Regions from separate parts of the Paraburkholderia sp. GAS348 genome, predicted to be linked through region 1. Evidence: riboswitches for the same ligand, from Rfam matches in the RefSeq annotation. Region 1 holds a riboswitch; each other region holds the start of a gene.
The links. Region 1 has a riboswitch for cobalamin ahead of cobA (uroporphyrinogen-III C-methyltransferase). Riboswitches for the same ligand answer to the same signal wherever they lie in the genome.

Region 1 (4,458 bases):
GCACTTGCGGCCTGAAGTGCGCGAGGCCGAAGGCGACCGCGCCGAAGGTTTGCGCCATCGCTTTCGCTGAAATCACCGCCAGCACCGGCACGCCGAACGTGGTTGCCAGATCCGCGCTGCTCGGCATGCCGTCGAACAGACCCATTACGCCCTCGATCAGGATCAGATCCGCTTCAGCGGCCGCTTGCGCGAGCAGGTTCCGGCAGGCCGGCTCGCCCACCATCCACAGATCGAGCGACAGGACCGGCGCGCCGCTGGCGCGCGCCAGAATCATCGGGTCGAGAAAGTCGGGGCCGGTCTTGAATACACGCACGCGTCGCCCCAGCCGCCGATGGTAGCGTGCCAGAGCCGCCGTAATCGTGGTCTTGCCTTGACCCGACGCGGGCGCGCTAATGAACAGGGCGGGGCACGCCCCGGGGGAGGTGCTCTTGGCGGACGCCCCGGGGGAAGTCCCTTTGGGCGACGTTCCGCAGGAAGTGCTCTCGGGGCGGGTGGGCATTGCTCAGAACTCCACGCCGCGCTGCGCTTTCACGCCTTGCTCGCGATACGGGTGCTTGACGATGCGCATTTCGGTGACGAGGTCGGCGGCTTCGATCAGCGCGTCGGGCGCGTGACGGCCGGTCACCACCACATGCAGCATTTCGGCGCGTGCGTTCAGTACCGACAGTACTTCGTCGAGCGGCAGGTATTCGTACTTCAGCACTGTGTTCAGCTCGTCGAGGATCACCATCTGATAGTCGCCGCTCTCGATCATGCGGCGCGCTTCGTTCCAGCCTTTGCGCGCGGTGGCGATGTCGGCGTCGCGATTCTGGGTGTTCCAGGTGTAGCCGTCGCCCATCGTGACGAAGTCGCAATTGGCGATCGCACCGAGGAAGTCGCGCTCCGAAGTGTGCAGCGCGCCTTTGATGAATTGCACGACGCCGAGGCGCATGCCGTGTCCAAGCACGCGCACGGCCATGCCGAACGCGGCGGTGGTTTTGCCTTTGCCGGTGCCTGTATTGACGATCAGCAGGCCTTTTTCGACGGTGGCGTTGGCCTGCTTTTTCTCGTGGCCTTCGCGCCGGCGTTCGGTCATGCGTTGGTGCGATTCGGGGTCGGTTTTCATGAAAGGTCCTGTTCCTGATGGGTGTTGTTTGTCTGTTCGCGGGCGGGCTGGGCGGTGATCGAGGCGATCGCAACCGTGACGCCGCCGTGGATGGTTTTGCGCACGAGTAGCCGTGCGTTGGGGGGATCGGGCGTGATCGATGCAACTGAGGCGGCTGGGACAGTTGAGGCAACTGCGGCAGCTGAGGCAACTGAGGCAACTGAGGTACCCGATGCACCAGAGGCAACCGATGCCAATGCCGATGCATAGGCCGCACGAGGTGCGCTGCCCGCATCAGACTCGGCCGCCGCGGCGAGCAGGGCGCATGGCTCGCAGACGCCGTCTATGCCGAGATGCTCGCGCGTGGCCGCCGATGGATCGCTCACGGAGATCGCCGCAATCTGCGCGCGGCTGAACAGCTTCAGCGGCAGCGCATGACGGGCGCAGAATTCGAGCAGGCCGGTTTCGTGGGCTTTGGTGTCGACCGAGGCAATCGCGCTGATTTCATCGAATGCATGCGAGCCGAGTGCGGCACGCACGGCCGCTTCGATCTGCTCAGCCGAACTGTGCAAGCGACAGCCGATGCCGATGCTGAGGGTTTTCATTGCGCGTCCGCGGCGTTTGAATCTTCCGCGGTATCCGAAGCGTCCGCGGCGTCTGCCGCTCTGGCTGAGTTCGCCATATTTGCCATTTCCGCCGCTCCCACCGTTCCCACCGTTCCCACCGCACCCAGCGCACCCAGCGCACCCAGCGCACCCACCGCCCCCGCCTCACGCACCGCGCCAGAACTCACAGCATCCCGCGCCAAAGCCAGCGATGCCACTCCGCCGATCACCACGATCGCCGGCGAGCCGAGTCCGGCGCGCGCGACCGCGTCCGCGAACTCGCCGAGTTGCGAGAGCGCATGCCGTTGCTCGGGGCGCGTGGCCGATTCGATCGCCGCGCACGGCGTATCGGCGCTCATGCCGGCCGCGAGTAACGCGCCGGCGATATCGTTCAGCCGCCGCATGCCCATGTAAATCACCAGCGTCATCCGCGTGGCGACAAGCGCGCCCCAGTCCGGCTCGCTGCTGCCGGCACCGTGCCCGGTGACGAACACCACGCCTTGCGCGTAATCCCGATGCGTCACCGGAATACCAATTGCCGCGGGCGCCGCGATCCCGGCCGTGATGCCGTTGATCACCTCCACGCTGATGCCCGCTGCGTGCAGCGCCTGCTGTTCTTCGCCACCACGGCCGAACACGAACGGATCGCCGCCTTTCAAACGCGCGACGCTGCGTCCGGCCCGCACGTGTTCGAGCATCTGCGCGACGATGCCGGCCTGCGGCGTCGACGGATGCCCGCCACGTTTGCCGACGTACACGACCAGCGCGTCGGCGCGTGCGAACTGCAGCACGTCGGGGTTCACCAGATCGTCGACCAGCACCACATCGGCTTGCGCCAGGGCGCGAGTCGCCTTGAGCGTCATCAGTTCGACATCGCCGGGGCCGGCGCCGATCAGCCAGGCGCGGGTCATCGCGGCATGCATGGCGCGCGCCATGTCGTGACTAGCGGGAGCGGGTGAGGCTTGATGCGGCCGGAGGCGGCGGAAATCGAGGTCATGCGGTGCTACAGATTACGCGCGACGAACAACGCTGCTCGCTGCGTTTCCCTCAGGAAAACGCTAGCGGCTGCGCCACGTCGTGCTTTAGCGCCTTCACATCCGTCCCTCGCGGATTCCGGCGGCCGGCAGCGTGACGTTCACTGCCTCCGCGTCTGGCCGGTATCCGGGCTGACGGCCTCATGCGTTTTGCCTTCCCGTCCGGATTCGTCAGACAGTGGCATCAAAAACGCATGCGCGATGCGAGAGCACCGCAGGTCGCTTACCGTTGCGGGGACAGCACAGGTTGAGCGCAGCGAGCGCGGCCTGTTTCCCGTTTAACTGCACATGCGAACGCATATGCGGGCACCAAACGCGCGCATACGATAGCACACGGCAGGCCGCGCCGGCACTGCGCAAAAGCCCTGCCGCGGCCGGCGTTTCCTTGACGGCACAGGGCTCTCGGCCTAAACTCGCACGCACTTTGGTGCTCGTGTGCGCGCTCGTGCGCATGCAGTTAAACGGGAAACAGGGTGCCCGCCTGCAATGGATCGGGTCAACCTGTGCTGCCCCCGCAACGGTAAGCGAAAAGCGGTGCGTTCTCCAGCGCCGCGGAGCCGGCTTCGATGTCCACGCGCAAGGCCGCGTCGGCATATAACCACTGGGCGAGAAACCACTCGTCCGGGAAGGGGAAGCGGCGCTTTCGCCAGCCCGGATACCGGCCAGACCAGGAAGAACGACCACCGCGGGGATGCGGCGGTGCGTTCAGGACTTCATTCCCGTTTTCTGTTTTTCGGTTGCCTCGGCAACGCCGTTGTTCGTCCCCGTGCTTTGTTATTGTGGTTGCCTGCAGGGCATGAACCCGCTCGCATGACCTATGCAGACAAAACGCGAAGGCGCGTCGGCGTGCTCGTGCAACTCCTACGGATAGACCTCACGATGCAAACTCAAATGCGCAAGATCCCCGTCACCATCGTCACGGGCTTTCTCGGCAGCGGCAAGACCACGCTGCTGCGGCACATTCTTCAGCACGCGGGCGGCAAGCGCATCGCGGTGATCGTCAACGAGTTCGGCGAACTCGGCATCGACGGGGAAATCCTCAAGGGTTGCGGCATCGGTTGCGATGAAAACGGCGTCGAAACCGAAGGGCAACTGTATGAACTCGCGAACGGCTGCCTGTGCTGCACCGTGCAGGAAGAATTTTTCCCGGTGATGGAAAAGCTGGTGGAGCGCCGCGAGCAGATCGATCACGTGCTGATCGAAACCTCCGGTCTCGCATTGCCGAAGCCGCTGGTGCAGGCGTTCAACTGGCCGCAGATCAAGAATAGCTTTACTGTCGACGCGGTCGTCACCGTGGTAGATGGCCCGGCTGCAGCGAGCGGCCAGTTCGCCGACAACCCGGTCGCCGTGGATGCGCAACGCAAGGCCGATCCGAATCTCGACCACGAATCGCCGCTGCACGAATTGTTCGAAGACCAATTGTCGGCAGCCGATCTGGTGATTCTGAACAAAACCGATTTGCTCGACGAAGCGCGTCAAGCTTCTGTCGAAGCCGTCATTCGCGAAGAAATTCCGCCGCAAGTGAAGATCGTGCGTGCGCAAATGGGCCAGCTCGACCTGCATACGTTGCTGGGTCTCGAAGCGGCCTCGGAAGAAACGATCCACTTGCGCCACGATCACCATGGTTCGGCTGACGACGCCGATCACCACCACGATGAATTCGATTCGGTGGTGGTGCACGCGAATGTTTCGTCGCGCGAGGCCGTGATCGCAGCATTGCAAGGGCTCGTCGAAA
Region 2 (4,458 bases), on a different contig from region 1:
TGCGTTGCTTGCCAAAGCGCGCGCGGCGATGCCGGCCGATGCGCGCGCGGTGACGGCTCCCATCGCGAATGCACCGGAGCGCAGCACCGAGTTCATCTTTCGTCTCGCCAACGGCGAAAAGCAGAGCGTCTATCTGAACCCATACAACGGCGAAGTATTGGGCACGCTCAGCGTCGAGCGCCGCTTCATGCAGGTGGGCCGCATGCTTCACCGCAAGCTGCTGCTCGGCAAACCAGGCGAGTTGCTGATGGAGCTGGCCGCGTGCTGGACGCTGGTGATGATCGGCACCGGTGTCGCGCTCTGGTGGCCGCGCGAAAAAACCACTGCACGCGCGGCGTTGCTGCCGCGCTTCTCGCTGCGAGGGCGCGCGCTTTGGAAAAACCTTCACACCGTGATGGGCATCTGGCTCGCGCTCGGCACGCTGGCATTCGTGCTGAGCGGTCTGCCGTGGACAGGCTCATGGGGTAAGCAGTTCAAGGCACTCGCGAGCGCGGCCAATCTCGGCGCACCGCCGGGATCGTGGGGTGGCCTGCCGTTGCGCTCCGCGATGCCGGGCATGGTGATGGACGACCTGCCCTTGCCACTTACGCCATGGGCCGTCGGCAACACTCCAGTACCGCAATCCGCCGATGCACACGCAGCGCAGGCGCTGCCGCTTGGACGCATCGTTGCTCTCGTCGCATCGCTCGGTGTCCCGGGCGGTTACGACATCGTGCTGCCCACCTCCGCTACGGGCGTCTACACCGTCTCGTACTTTCCCGCCGACCCGAAAGACGAGCGCACGCTGTACATCGACCAATACAGCGGCGCGGTGCTGAAAGACATCCGTTACGGCCACTACGGTGCGGTGTCGAAGGCCGTGTCGTACGGCACGTCGCTGCATATGGGCCGCTATTTCGGCGTCGCCAATCAGATTCTCTGCGCCGCGATTTCACTTGGACTAGCGGGCATGGCCGTAACCGGCTGTGTGATGTGGTGGAAGCGGCGGCCGCAGCGCTCGCTCGGCGCACCCTCGCGCGAGCGCGCTGCGCCGCCAATGCGTGGCTGGAAAACCGGCCTCGTTCTGCTCGGCATCGTCTTCCCGTTGATGGGCGCCACGCTGCTCGCGGTGTGGCTCGCCGACCGCACGATTTTTGGCCGCGTCGCGCGGCAACCTGCTTAAGGCTTCATTCCCGCTGTCAAAATCAAGGAGCACCTCTTGAAGACATCACGCGAACTTCTACCCGCCGCCTTGCTGTGCGCTTCATTCCCGTGAAAAGTGCGAGTACGATGAGCCAGTAACATACCGGATAGCGCCTTGACGAGCTGCCGATGCTGTCTATTCAGAAGAATTTCGATTGCATCGACAACCCGTCTGGGCGCGTGTATAAGCTTTGCAGGCATCGTCCCACCTGGCGAAGCGGGAAGCCGGTGAGAATCCGGCGCGGTCGCGCCACTGTATCCAGCATGTAAGCCCTGTTGAATCCAAGCTGGGAGTCAGACCTCGCTTCGCCATCGTTCAATCTCGTTCGGGACGCGGTATCCCAAGGAACAGTTGATGATTTCGCAGCTGAAACAGATTTTCAGTGATTCGAACACTGGCGTTCGGAGCCGGCTTTTCGGCATCTACGGCGTGCTGATCGCCACCAACGTGCTCGCGTGGGCCTGGGCACTCGCGGCGTTTCGCCACCATCCCCTTCTATTGGGCACCGCGCTGCTGGCGTATGGTTTCGGCTTGCGCCATGCCGTCGACGCGGACCACATCGCCGCCATCGACAACGTCACGCGCAAGCTGATGCAGGAGAACAAGCGCCCGGTGACCGTCGGCTTCTTCTTTTCGCTCGGCCATTCGACCGTGGTGGTGCTGGCCTCGCTCGCGGTCGCAGCGGCCACGTCCGTCATGCAGGGGCGCTTTAACCACTACAAGGAAATTGGCGGTGTGATCGGGACACTCGTCTCCGCGCTGTTCCTGTTTGCGATTGCCCTGATGAATCTGGTCATCCTGAACTCGATCTATCAGGCCTGGCGCAATGTGAAAAATGGCGGCCGCTATGTCGACGACGATTTCGATCTGCTGCTGGCCAACCGCGGCTTTTTCTCCCGCCTGTTCAAGCCGCTGTTCCGCATGCTCACGCGCAGCTGGCATATGTACCCGCTCGGTTTTCTGTTTGGCCTCGGCTTCGACACTGCCACCGAAATCGCCCTGCTCGGCATCGCCGCCGCCCAGGCGTCTCAGGGACTGTCGCCCTGGGCGATCATGGTCTTCCCGGTGCTGTTCAGCGCCGGCATGTCGCTGATCGACACGCTGGACGGGCACCTGATGCTCGCTGCCTACGGCTGGGCTTATCTGAAGCCGATCCGCAAGATCTACTACAACATGACGATCACACTGGTGTCGGTGATCGTGGCCATTGTGATCGGCAGTATCGAAGCGCTGGGCCTGATTTCCGACAAACTGAATTTGCAAGGGCCGGTGTGGGATGCGGTCGGCGCGCTGAACGGTCACTTCGGCATGCTCGGTTATCTGATCATCGGCATTTTTGTGCTGAGCTGGGTGGCCTCCGTACTGATCTATCGCGCGAAAAAATTCGACGATCTGGAAATCGGCCGATAGGGATGGACAGGGTGTGCAGTGGGGGCCGGCCTTTCCGCGCGTGCTCGTCGTGGCTACGCTGATCGTCTGCCTGCCGGGCGGCAAAGCGGTGCACCGTGCGAGCCTTGCCTAGAACACGCCCGGAATCACCCGATAGCGCACCCGGCCTTTGTACGTGCGATAACCTTCGTCCGCCGACAGAAGCTGCTCTTCCCGCACGATCCGCCCCACCTGCAAGGCAAACTGGCAGCCGTACACCAGCAGGTTTTGCAGGCCGAAGTTCACCAGCAGAAAGCCGACGTCGGTGACAAAGTAGCCGAGATACATCGGATGACGCACGAGGCGATATGCGCCGCGGGATACGACGCCACGGTTGGCGGGCAAAATGCCGAACGAGCGCCGCAGCGATGCCTTCGCGAATAATTGCCAGAAAATCCCCAGCAGTTGCAACGCCGCGCCGCCCGTCTCCGGCACGAGTTGCGCGCCGGGGGCGAGGCGCACGGCCAGAAAATAATACGTGCCGCCCATCGAACAGATGAACGCGAACGGCCGCCAGTCGCGCTTCATTGGCACACGCGAGAACAGCGACAAACCGACCGTCACGCACGCGGCCACCACCAGCAACAGCAACGTGATCCGCGACGGCGCCGCGCGCCATTGCGTGATCGCGGCGTAGGCGAACAGGCTCAGCATCGTCGCGGCGCCGAGCCGGGCGGCGATTTCCACCAGCGCGTAGCGCAGGCCGGAGGACGCGCCCGTATCGGCAGCGGATGCGGATGCGGATGCGGATGCGGATGCGGATGCGGATGCGGATGCGGATGCAGGAGGTTCGGCCGCCGCGTCCATAGGGCTGATCGCGAGCGGCAGATCTTGCAAAGGTGTCGTCGGTGTCATGGCGCGCTCACTTGGAAATGCGGAGGATTTGCGAGGCCAGTTGCGTAAAGCACGGCAATAGATCGGCCGGCGTCGCAGCGTAGCAGAACACGCCGACCGGCTGTTGCGGGTTGTAGCAACGGGGCAGCGAATCCGGCGTGTTGGCCATGCATTTGAGGACGTCCTCGCCTATTTCGTTGTCCGGGCCTGCCGGCGCGACGAGTTCGGGTCCATAACCCAGCGTGAACACATAGGTGCCCTCGATGCGCGCCTGCGCCGCCATCGCTTCAAGCAGATTGCGCGACACGCGGTTAACGTTCACATACGTGACATTGCCGTTCGGCACGGCGCGCGGCGCGGTCACGGGCCAGATGGGGAAGATCTGTTCGTTGATGTTGTGTGCGTTGTACCACTTCGGCAACGCGGTCACGAGAGTACCCGCGTCGTTGGTCTTCGTCAGGCCGTTCTTATAGCACGGCGATGGGAACGGCTGACTTAGGGCACTTATGCTGTCCAGCCCTGACAGGAAGCCGTTCGTGGCGTCGCCGCTTGCGATCGTGCCGGCTTTATTATTGTTGCAGGCACTCTGATTAGTCGGGAAGAACGACGAGAAGCTATTCGGTGCGCCGTCCGAGAAGAACACGATCACCCGCAGACTGGACGGCTGCGTGATCACCGTATTCAACTGGTTGCGCGCATTCCAGATTGCTTCAGCCGAATTGGTGTTGCCGTTGAAGGTGTAATTGTTGATATCGGCGGCCATCGTCGCGCGATCGAAGCCCCGTGTATTGCCGTTGAATGGTACGTCCACCACGGTGCCGAACGCGAAGTGCATCAACGCCACGCGATCGTTCGTAACGTCGAAATTGTTCAGGAACGCAATCGCATTCGAGCGCACGGCGGCCGGCACGCCGGGCGAGTTCAGCGAGCCGGTGTTATCGATCACGAACGCCATGTCCAGCGTCTTGCGGATCGCCTGCGACGAGGCGCTCACGTTCAGCACCTTGAAGCCG
Region 3 (4,458 bases), on a different contig from region 1:
ACATCCAGCAGTGTAATCGGCAGCGCCTGGCGCCAGGTATCGAAGCCGCCAAGCGGCTGGGCCTCGGCAAGCGCGATCCGGGTCAGCGTGCCGCCATGCTGCTCCCGCCACGCCGCGAGCGTCGCCTCGCCTTGCAAAGTGACCGCATTGGCGACCAGCCTCCCGCCGTCACGCAGACGCGCCCAGCAGGCATCGAGCACGCCCGGCGCCGTCACGCCGCCGCCGATGAACACCGCATCCGGCACAGCCAATCCTGCCAGCGCATCGGGCGCGCGGCCAGCCACCAACTGCAGACCCGGCACGCCCAATGCATCGCGATTGTGTTCGATGAAGCGCTGCCGCTCCGCGTGCCCTTCGATCGCGATCGCGCGGCAAGTCGGGTGCGCGCGCATCCATTCGATGCCGATCGATCCGCTGCCCGCGCCCACATCCCAGAGCAATTCGCCGGGCGTCGGCGCGAGCCGCGCCAGCGTGATCGCGCGGACGTCGCGTTTGGTCAACTGACCGTCGTGGCGAAAGGCGTCGTCGGGCAAGCCGGCGGTCAACGGCAAACGCGGGGCGCCCTCCGTTGCCCGGCATTCGAGCGCAATCAGGTTCAGCGCCGCCACGTCACCCGCGGACCACTGATCCGCGCGGCCATCCATACACCGCTCCCGAGCGCCGCCCAAGTGCTCCAGCACGGTCATCCGGGTCGCGCCGAAACCGCGCGCATGCAGCAGTTCGGCCAGCGCGGCGGGCGTGCGCCCGTCGGCGCTCAGCACGAAGACGCGCGCGCCGTCGTGCAGATGAGCGTTCAGCGTCGGCAACGGCCTTCCCACCAGCGAAACCGTGGCGACATCCTGCAGCGGCCAGCCAAGCCGCGCGGCCGCCAGCGACAACGACGACGGCGCAGGCAGCACCCGCAACTCACCTGCCGGCAACTGCCGCGCCAGCGTCGCGCCGACGCCGAACAGCATCGGGTCCCCGCTCGCCAGCACACACACGGACCCGGTACGCTCCGCCAGCAAAGGCGCGAGATCGAACGGCCTCGGCCATGCCGCCCGGCGCGCGGCGAGGCGCGCGGGCAGCATCGCCAGATGACGTTCGCCGCCATAAACCACCGACGCCTCCAGCAAAGCACGCCGCGCGGGCCTCCCCAAGCCGGCGAAGCCGTCATCGCCTATGCCCACCACGGTCAGCCACGCCGGCATGCATCCATCCTCGTTCTGTATCTTCAAATAATGCGCTGTGCCACGCCGATCAAAGCGTCCAGCCTCGTTGTGCTGTTCGAAAAAAGGCATAATACAGCCGCCGGTGCCCTTCGGGGCCGAAGAGGGAACACAGTGTCGCTGTGGCTGCCCCCGCAACTGTATGCAGCGAGTCCGCCTGCGCTCCGTGCCACTGGTTAGACCGGGAAGGCCGCGGCGGACCATGACCTGCCAGCCAGGAGACCTGCCGGCCAGACTGTTCGTGCCAGCCTACATCGGGCGGGGTGTACCGATGCCGCAGCAATGCCCGACCGGGCGGCGCTCGGGCCGTCGCGCGACGCTAAACCCGGTGTCCGTCTTGAATCAAGCTCCGCCCTCCTCCACTGCTTTGCCCGACGCGGCCCTCGCGCTGCGGCCCTCGGCGTGTCCAGGGCTGCTGCGCATCGTCGCCGCGCGCGATGGTGGAATCTGCCGGATCAAATTGCCCGGCGGGGAGCTGAGCGCCGGGCAGGCCTTGGCGATTGCCGAGGCGAGCACGCAGCATGCGGCCGGTGTCGTCGAGCTGACCAATCGCGCGAATCTGCAGGTGCGCGGCGTGCGCAGCGGTCATGAAGCGGCGTTGAGCGCGGCGCTGGTCGACGCGGGGCTAGGGCCGATTCGGGCGGCCGCTGCGGACGATGTGCGCAATGTGATGCTGAGCCCGACTGCTGGCCGCGATCCATTTGCGCTGTTCGATACGAGGCCGCTCTGCGTCGAACTGCTTGCATTGCTGCAAACCGAAGCGCGTTTCGCGGCGCTATCACCCAAATTCGCGCTTCTGCTCGATGGTGGCGAGCGCCTTGCGAGGCTCGATCATCCGCATGATATCTGGCTGGCAGCGACGCAAGTTGAAGACGGGGTGCGATTCGTGTTTGGTTTGACGGGTTGTCCGCCTGCTGTGGCGAACGCGGATGTTGACGCTGAAGCTGACGCTGAAGCTGACGCTGACGCTGATGCGGGTACCGATGCGTTCCAGCATGCCGAATACGCCGACTCGCGTGACGCCACAGAGCGCCCTCGCACGGATAGCGCGGGCGCCCTCGGCGCCGTGCTGCCCGCGCAAGTCGCGGGTCTTGTCCGCGCGCTGCTGAATACGTTCCTCGATCTGGCCACCACCGACGCCACGCGCATGCGTCATCTGCTTGCCGCGCATTCCGTCGACGCCGTATTGCAGCACGCTCAAAAGTACGTCGATTTCCCACTGTCACGCGACACGTCGCTCGCAAACTGGCGACGCGCCACGCCTGCCGATGCCGCGCTGCGGCTCGGTGCGCACGCTCAGCGAGTCGTGGGAATGCTGCACGTAGGCGGCCAACCGCCGCTCGGACGCCTCGACGCCGCCACCTTGCGCGGCCTTGCCACGCTCTCACAACAGCGCGGCAACGGCACGCTGCGCATGACGCCCTGGCAAAGCGTGTTACTGCCCGATATCGCTGCCAATGCCGCGCCCGCCGTGCTCGCTGAAATGAACGCGCTGGGCCTCGCCTGCGACCCCGCGCAGCCTATTGCGCACTTGATCGCCTGCGCCGGTTCCACAGGTTGCGCAAAAAGCCTCGCCGATACCAAAGCCGACGCGCTGCTTTTAGCGGATCGCTTGCCCAAAGGTGTCGACGTCCATCTGAGCGGCTGTCCGCGCTCATGCGCCGCCGCGCATCGCGCGCCGTACACACTGCTGGCCGCGGCGCCCGGCATCTACGACCTTTATCGACGCGACGGCCAGCCGGGTTTCGGCTCGTGCGTCGCGCACCAACTCACGATCGAACAGGCCGCCGACATGCTCGACCCATTGGCACACGCGGCCCGGAGCCCTATAGATGCTTGATTACATTCGCGACGGTCAGGAGATCTATCGCCAATCCTTCGCGACGATACGTGCGGAGGCCGATCTCTCGCGCGTTCCTGCCGACCTCGAGAAACTCGCAGTGCGCGTGATCCACGCCTGCGGCATGGTCGACGTCATTGACGATCTTCAGTTTTCCGAAGGCGCAGGTGCGGCGGGCCGTGTGGCGCTCGCGCAGGGCGCGCCGATTTTGTGCGACGCCGGCATGGTGGCGCAAGGCATCACGCGCGCACGGCTGCCAGCGAACAACGAAGTGATCTGCACGCTCGCGCATCAAAACGTGCCCGCGCTCGCGCGCGAACTCGACAATACGCGCTCGGCCGCCGCGCTCGAATTGTGGCGGCCGCATCTGGCCGGCAGCGTCGTCGTGATCGGCAACGCACCGACCGCCCTCTTTCATCTGCTCGACATGCTCGATGCCGGTGCGCCGAGGCCCGCGCTGATTCTCGGTTTTCCGGTCGGTTTCGTCGGCGCGGCCGAATCGAAAGCCATGCTTGCCGAAAACAGCCGCGGCGTGCCCTACGTCGTGGTTCACGGTCGACGCGGCGGCAGCGCGATGGCTGCCGCCGCTGTGAATGCGCTGGCGACGGAGGTGGAGTAAATGACCGCGCAAGGACGTTTATTCGGACTCGGCGTCGGCCCCGGCGACCCGGAACTCATCACGCTGAAAGCGCTGCGTTTGCTGAGAGCGGCACCGGTGGTCGCGTATTTCGTCGCAAAGGGGAAAAAGGGCAATGCCTTCAGCATCATCGAGGCGCATCTGCACGACGCTCAACAGCATCTGCCGCTCGTTTATCCCGTGACCACCGAAGCACTCGAACCGCCGCTTTCGTATGAAGCGATCATCGCCGACTTCTACGACACCGCTGCGGAAATCGTCGCCGACCATCTCGACGCGGGCCGCGACGTCGCGGTGATTTGTGAAGGCGATCCGTTTTTCTACGGCTCGTATATGTATTTGCACGACCGCCTCGCGGCGCGTTTCGAGGCCGAAGTCGTGCCCGGTGTGTGCTCGATGCTCGGCGGCACGGCGGTACTCGGTTCGCCGCTGGTGTATCGCAATCAGAGCTTGTCGGTGCTCTCCGGCGTCTTGCCCGAAGACGAATTGCGCCGGCGTCTCGCCGATGCGGACGCCGCAGTCATCATGAAACTCGGCCGCAATTTCGATAAGGTGCGGCGCGTGCTCGGCGAACTGGGGCTCGCGCATCGTGCGCTTTATGTCGAACGCGCGACCATGGGCAATCAGCGCATCGTGCCGCTTGACGAAGTCGATCCGATGGCCTCGCCGTATTTTTCGCTGCTCGTGGTGCCGGGGGAAAAATGGCAAGGTTGACGCCACCCGCGATTGTGATTCTCGGCGTGGGCGCGCTGGCGACGGCGCGGCGGATTCAG
Region 4 (4,458 bases), on a different contig from region 1:
CGTTGTACTCAATCGTTATTACCGTCTTCTTCCCGGCGACCGTTGCAATCGCCTTCGTTGGCCGGTTGGCGCTGTCCCACGTGTACTGCGTATCTCCTTCAGGAGTCGCCCTCTGCGTCAGATTCCCTGCGATATCCCACTTGCGCGATATCGTTCCGGCTGGTGTAACGATTGAACCAGGGCGCCAGCCGTCCGGGAAACTGAAACTGTACGTGCTCGTGCCGTACATGTCGCTGAGTGTCGTCTTGCCGGAACCATAGTTCAACGATGTATTGCGCGTAGTATCGGGATGGCTGACCGATATCACGCGTGCATTGGCATCGTAGGTCCATGTCGCTATCCGCGATCCGGATTCGTCCTTTACACCTGTCAACGCGTAGGGGAAACGGGCATCTTCGTACAGATATTGACGAATGGAGCCGTCTGGATGAGTGACCGAAGCAAGATTACCTTTTACGTCGTACGCGTACTGCGTGACCTTGCCCAAGGGATCTACCATGCCAACGATGCGATCGCTATCGTCATACTGGAGATTGATCCTGAATCCGTTCGGTCCTATCTGATCGACCGGCCACTGGTTGATCTGCACCATCCGCTGTCTGGAGTCGAACCCAAATTTGCGGAGCATCCCCGTGCGGGTAGTCTCGGAATAGAGATTGCCGTTGCCCGAGTAGGCTTCCGTTGTACCGAGCAGTTCGTCTTTCAGGTAGTAGTATCCAGCGCCATCTTTCGTCAGCGAGAGCCCGCGATTTCCCAGCACGGCCCAAGCCTTACCGTTCCACTTGAATGTCAGCGGTTGCTGGTTACCCCGGTAAACCACGATTTGCGGCGTGCTCGCATTAACCGCCGTCAGATCAATCCTTCGCTGCCAGTTGTTAACCCAGTTGCGACCCATCGCTGTCTGCGAGGTGTCATAAAGCCTCGAAAGATACGTGCGCCCAAAGACGAATGGGGGCGCATCGCCGTTCGCAAAGTCAGTTTCGGAAAGCGTGACGATGCCCTCTGCCGGCAATACCGGGTCCGCTACCGGGCAGGAGCCTTCTGGAGAAGGGGGGACCGGTGCGCCACCGCAATAGTCCTTTATCCAGTCCGAAGCATTGGGACAGTTGTAGTAATTCATGCTGCTATACGGATCGTCAGCGCCCCTCGACAGAGGTGTCGTGCCGGCCACCTGGATAGCGCAGGTCGGGGTCCCGGGAGTCCCGAGAGACTTCTGATATGCCTGCATACACTGCATGTAATCTGCTGCGTTCGCACCAAACGCGACCATAAGCAGCATGAATGCGGCCAGCAGGCGAGCCGCCACGCCCGCCGTCTCCTCGGAAAATCTATTATTTTTCATAGTCATCCTTATTGGTTTTACCTGGTTTAAACACAAGTACCCCATAAGGAGAATTCCATCTGCGCTATCCAATAATTCCCAAAATTACAATTTCCAGAATTGCCGTACACGCTTCTTTCAGACTTCCTACGTAATCCGTATTGAATTACGAAAGAACCCGTCAACCATCAGCGCGTCGCAGTAAGAAAACCAAAACGTCAGACGCGGGATATTCGAGCGTGAAAGTGGTTGGACGCTGACACCCAAACCTGGGCCGACTGGAAGGGAAAACAAGGGCCGCGTAGCGCGCCGCCAGAAAGGGAGAGGGGGTAGCGCAAGACAGCGCTACGAGACTAATCGCGATACAAAGTGCGATCTTAAATAACCAGGCCCGAGAACGAAGGGCGAACCCTCACCGGCTAGCCGCTCGAACGGCGGCCTCAAAGTTATCAACAGAAAATGTTCGCAAGCCTGTGGATAACATTCTGGCAAACGCGCCAAGTACTTGATGTACTTGGCTTCTCTTGCGTTGCGCGTCGGCACGGCCGCTTTCGCGCCCGCGCCTTTTGCGTTAAAAACCAAGCGGCCCCGCCGCGGCCCTCTCGGCCGCGCCTCTCACATCAACGGTAAGCGGACTTCGCCACACCGCGGGTCGCGGGAGCCAGCAGTTTGCTCCGCTCAACCATGGCGCCGAACAGCAGCCCAATGGTCGTCCACATAATCACCTGCATCCCGATCGCCGCGACGCGGAACTTCCACAACAGCACCGCCGGGAAGGCCGCCGGCACTTCGTTGATCGCCGGCATCGACAGCTGCACGGCAGCAATGATCACGACAAACACCACACCGGCGACGATCGAGCCATTCCACGCGCCCAGCTTCAGCGCCGCGCGGCGCCGCACCTTCAGCGAGAACACCATCGCTGCCAGCGAGATCGCAATCATCAGGAAAAACAAGCCGGTGCGCATCCCGATCGTCTCGGGGTCGCCCACCGAGGGAGGATTCGCCGGATATTTGATGTTCGGAACGATCACCAGCGCGATAAACGCGCCAAGCGCCAGCCATGCGGACAACGCGCGCGCACTCAATGCGCCGACGCGGCCGTACGCAAACGCGAACACCAGCGAGAACAACCCACCGAACGCCGCGCCATACGTCACGACGCCCGTCAACAATCCCAGGCCCGCTTGCGTGCCGCGGCTCACCAGTTCGGGTTCAGGCGCCTCGCCTTTGGCAGCGTCGGCCTTTTCCTCGAAGGAAATCGCCTGATCGACCTGCGGCTCGCCCACCAATCTGGCGAAGCCGAACGTGAGCAATCCCGCGGCGATGCCTGCAAGCATCCCGCGTACCAACAATTTACCCACCATGGTCGACTCCGTTAGTGGCAGGGAAAGCCGAGCAGATGGCGGCCGTCGTGCACGAATTCATGCACATACATGCCAGGCACCAGGGACGTGGCACCTTCTTCCGCACCAACGAAATAAATCGCGAGCAACAGCAGCAAGCCGCCGAACACGACCCAAGGCAGCAGTTCACGCAGCGGAATCGGCGTGGGTTGTGCGACAGGCTGTGTCGCGGGATCGAAAACAGCGTTGGTCATATTGGACATCTCCTGGGGGTAACGCGCCCCGATAGTCGATTGAAAAGGGATGCTGCGAAGCTCAGGTCTGGCTTTCGGCTCGTGAATGCCGATTACAGTGGCGCGACCGCGCCGGGCTCTCACCGGCTTCCGTGCTTCGCAGTGACGCTATTCTACGCGCTAAACTTTGCCTCCCGGCAACGCAAAGCATAATCGCAGGGTCCGTCTTTAGTCTGGCCTTTATGGAAATCAACTGAATGGACATACGGCTGTTACTGATCAGCCACGCGTCGACTGCGGCGATGCGCACGGGCTGCTTTCCCGCCGACGATCCACTCGACGCACGCGGCCTCGCCGAAGCAGGCGTCGCGTGTGCGCGTCTGTCGATTCCGGACGACGCGGCGGTTTTCGTCAGCCCTGCCGTCTGCGCGCGTGATACGGCGTCGGCCTTGGGCCTCGCTGCAACGGTCCACGAGGGACTGGCGGATATGAACTACGGTCGATGGCATGGACGCCGCCTTGCCGATCTCGCCGTCGAAGCGCCGCAAGACCTCGCCGCATGGACGCACGATCCCGACGTTGCCGCGCATGGCGGCGAGTCGTTCGGTCAACTCGTGAAACGGGTAGGACAGTGGCTCGATGCGCTGGACGATGCGTTGAGCAACGGGGTGTCTCGCGCAACGGACAGTGCATCAAGCGATGGAACGACCGGGGCAAAAAACCGTGCGTCAAGTGCAAAAACGAGCGGTGTACCGCGCAATATGCAAAACGTGGTCGCCATCACGCACGCGCCAGTGATCAAAGCCGCAATCGTTTATGCGCTCAGGGCGTCGCCGGACATGTTTTCGCGCATCGAAATCGCGCCGCTCTCGATGATCGAATTGCGCCGCTCGCGACGCGGCTGGACATGGTGGCCGGCGGCGTCACATTAACGAACTACGCGAATCCGTTGCCGAGCACCGAGGCAAACATCGCGCACCGCACCATCGCCGGGCTCAAACCGGTCGATACCCTTGTGGTAGATGCCGCACCGTCACGCCGTATTCGAAGCCAATGTTGTCACATTGCGGCCGCAGGCTGTTGCCGAGTACGTCTTCACAACAATCCCAATTCAATAGTTTGCTAACGAATATTTTAGAAATACAATATCGGCCATGTCGAATCTCGATGCCTTGCGCCGCACCGTCAGCAGCACGCTGGTCGTCGCTGCCAGAAAATGGCGGCGCACGAGCCATGGCGTGCTCGCGGCATTTAACGTTTCCGAAGCGTGCGCTACGCCGCTACTGACCGCCAGCCGGCTCGGCGAAGCAGTGCGGCAGGTCACGCTGGCCGATCACATCGGCATTGAAGGGCCCTCGCTCGTGCGGCTGCTCGATCAACTGTGCGCGGCCGGCCTGATGCGCCGCGACGAAGATCCGGAAGACCGGCGCGCCAAGACCGTGGCGCTCACCGACGAAGGCCGCGCCGTCACCGCGAAAATGGAAGAAGAACTCAATACGTTGCGGGCGCAAGCTTTGAAAGGCATCTCGCGCAGCGATCTCGAAGCGACCTTGCGGGT

Region 2: linked by a shared signal. The riboswitch ahead of P3T22_RS07120 (HoxN/HupN/NixA family nickel/cobalt transporter) and the one ahead of cobA (uroporphyrinogen-III C-methyltransferase) in region 1 are both predicted to bind cobalamin.
Region 3: linked by a shared signal. The riboswitch ahead of P3T22_RS23675 (precorrin-3B synthase) and the one ahead of cobA (uroporphyrinogen-III C-methyltransferase) in region 1 are both predicted to bind cobalamin.
Region 4: linked by a shared signal. The riboswitch ahead of P3T22_RS27305 (CbtB domain-containing protein) and the one ahead of cobA (uroporphyrinogen-III C-methyltransferase) in region 1 are both predicted to bind cobalamin.

The regions. Positions count from the first base shown of each region.
Region 1 covers NZ_JBNPVT010000018.1:127,233-131,690, forward strand. The annotation lists gene P3T22_RS24965 (cobyrinate a,c-diamide synthase) at 1-499, opposite strand, end outside; gene cobO (cob(I)yrinic acid a,c-diamide adenosyltransferase) at 503-1,105, opposite strand; gene P3T22_RS24975 (cobalamin biosynthesis protein) at 1,102-1,689, opposite strand; partial or broken gene cobA (uroporphyrinogen-III C-methyltransferase) at 1,872-2,600, opposite strand; cobalamin riboswitch at 2,825-3,052, opposite strand; cobalamin riboswitch at 3,132-3,404, shown strand; gene cobW (cobalamin biosynthesis protein CobW) at 3,603-4,458, shown strand, end outside.
Region 2 covers NZ_JBNPVT010000003.1:362,201-366,658, reverse strand. The annotation lists gene P3T22_RS07125 (PepSY-associated TM helix domain-containing protein) at 1-1,162, shown strand, start outside; adenosylcobalamin (AdoCbl) riboswitch at 1,377-1,537, shown strand; gene P3T22_RS07120 (HoxN/HupN/NixA family nickel/cobalt transporter) at 1,538-2,593, shown strand; gene P3T22_RS07115 (methyltransferase family protein) at 2,702-3,418, opposite strand; gene P3T22_RS07110 (TadE/TadG family type IV pilus assembly protein) at 3,474-4,458, opposite strand, start outside.
Region 3 covers NZ_JBNPVT010000016.1:96,782-101,239, forward strand. The annotation lists gene P3T22_RS23670 (bifunctional cobalt-precorrin-7 (C(5))-methyltransferase/cobalt-precorrin-6B (C(15))-methyltransferase) at 1-1,190, opposite strand, end outside; cobalamin riboswitch at 1,275-1,453, shown strand; gene P3T22_RS23675 (precorrin-3B synthase) at 1,537-3,048, shown strand; gene P3T22_RS23680 (precorrin-8X methylmutase) at 3,041-3,667, shown strand; gene P3T22_RS23685 (precorrin-2 C(20)-methyltransferase) at 3,668-4,399, shown strand; gene cobJ (precorrin-3B C(17)-methyltransferase) at 4,387-4,458, shown strand, end outside.
Region 4 covers NZ_JBNPVT010000022.1:95,359-99,816, reverse strand. The annotation lists gene P3T22_RS27315 (DUF6531 domain-containing protein) at 1-1,342, opposite strand, end outside; gene P3T22_RS27310 (CbtA family protein) at 1,942-2,688, opposite strand; gene P3T22_RS27305 (CbtB domain-containing protein) at 2,700-2,921, opposite strand; adenosylcobalamin (AdoCbl) riboswitch at 2,974-3,063, opposite strand; gene P3T22_RS27300 (histidine phosphatase family protein) at 3,158-3,832, shown strand; gene P3T22_RS27295 (MarR family winged helix-turn-helix transcriptional regulator) at 4,055-4,458, shown strand, end outside.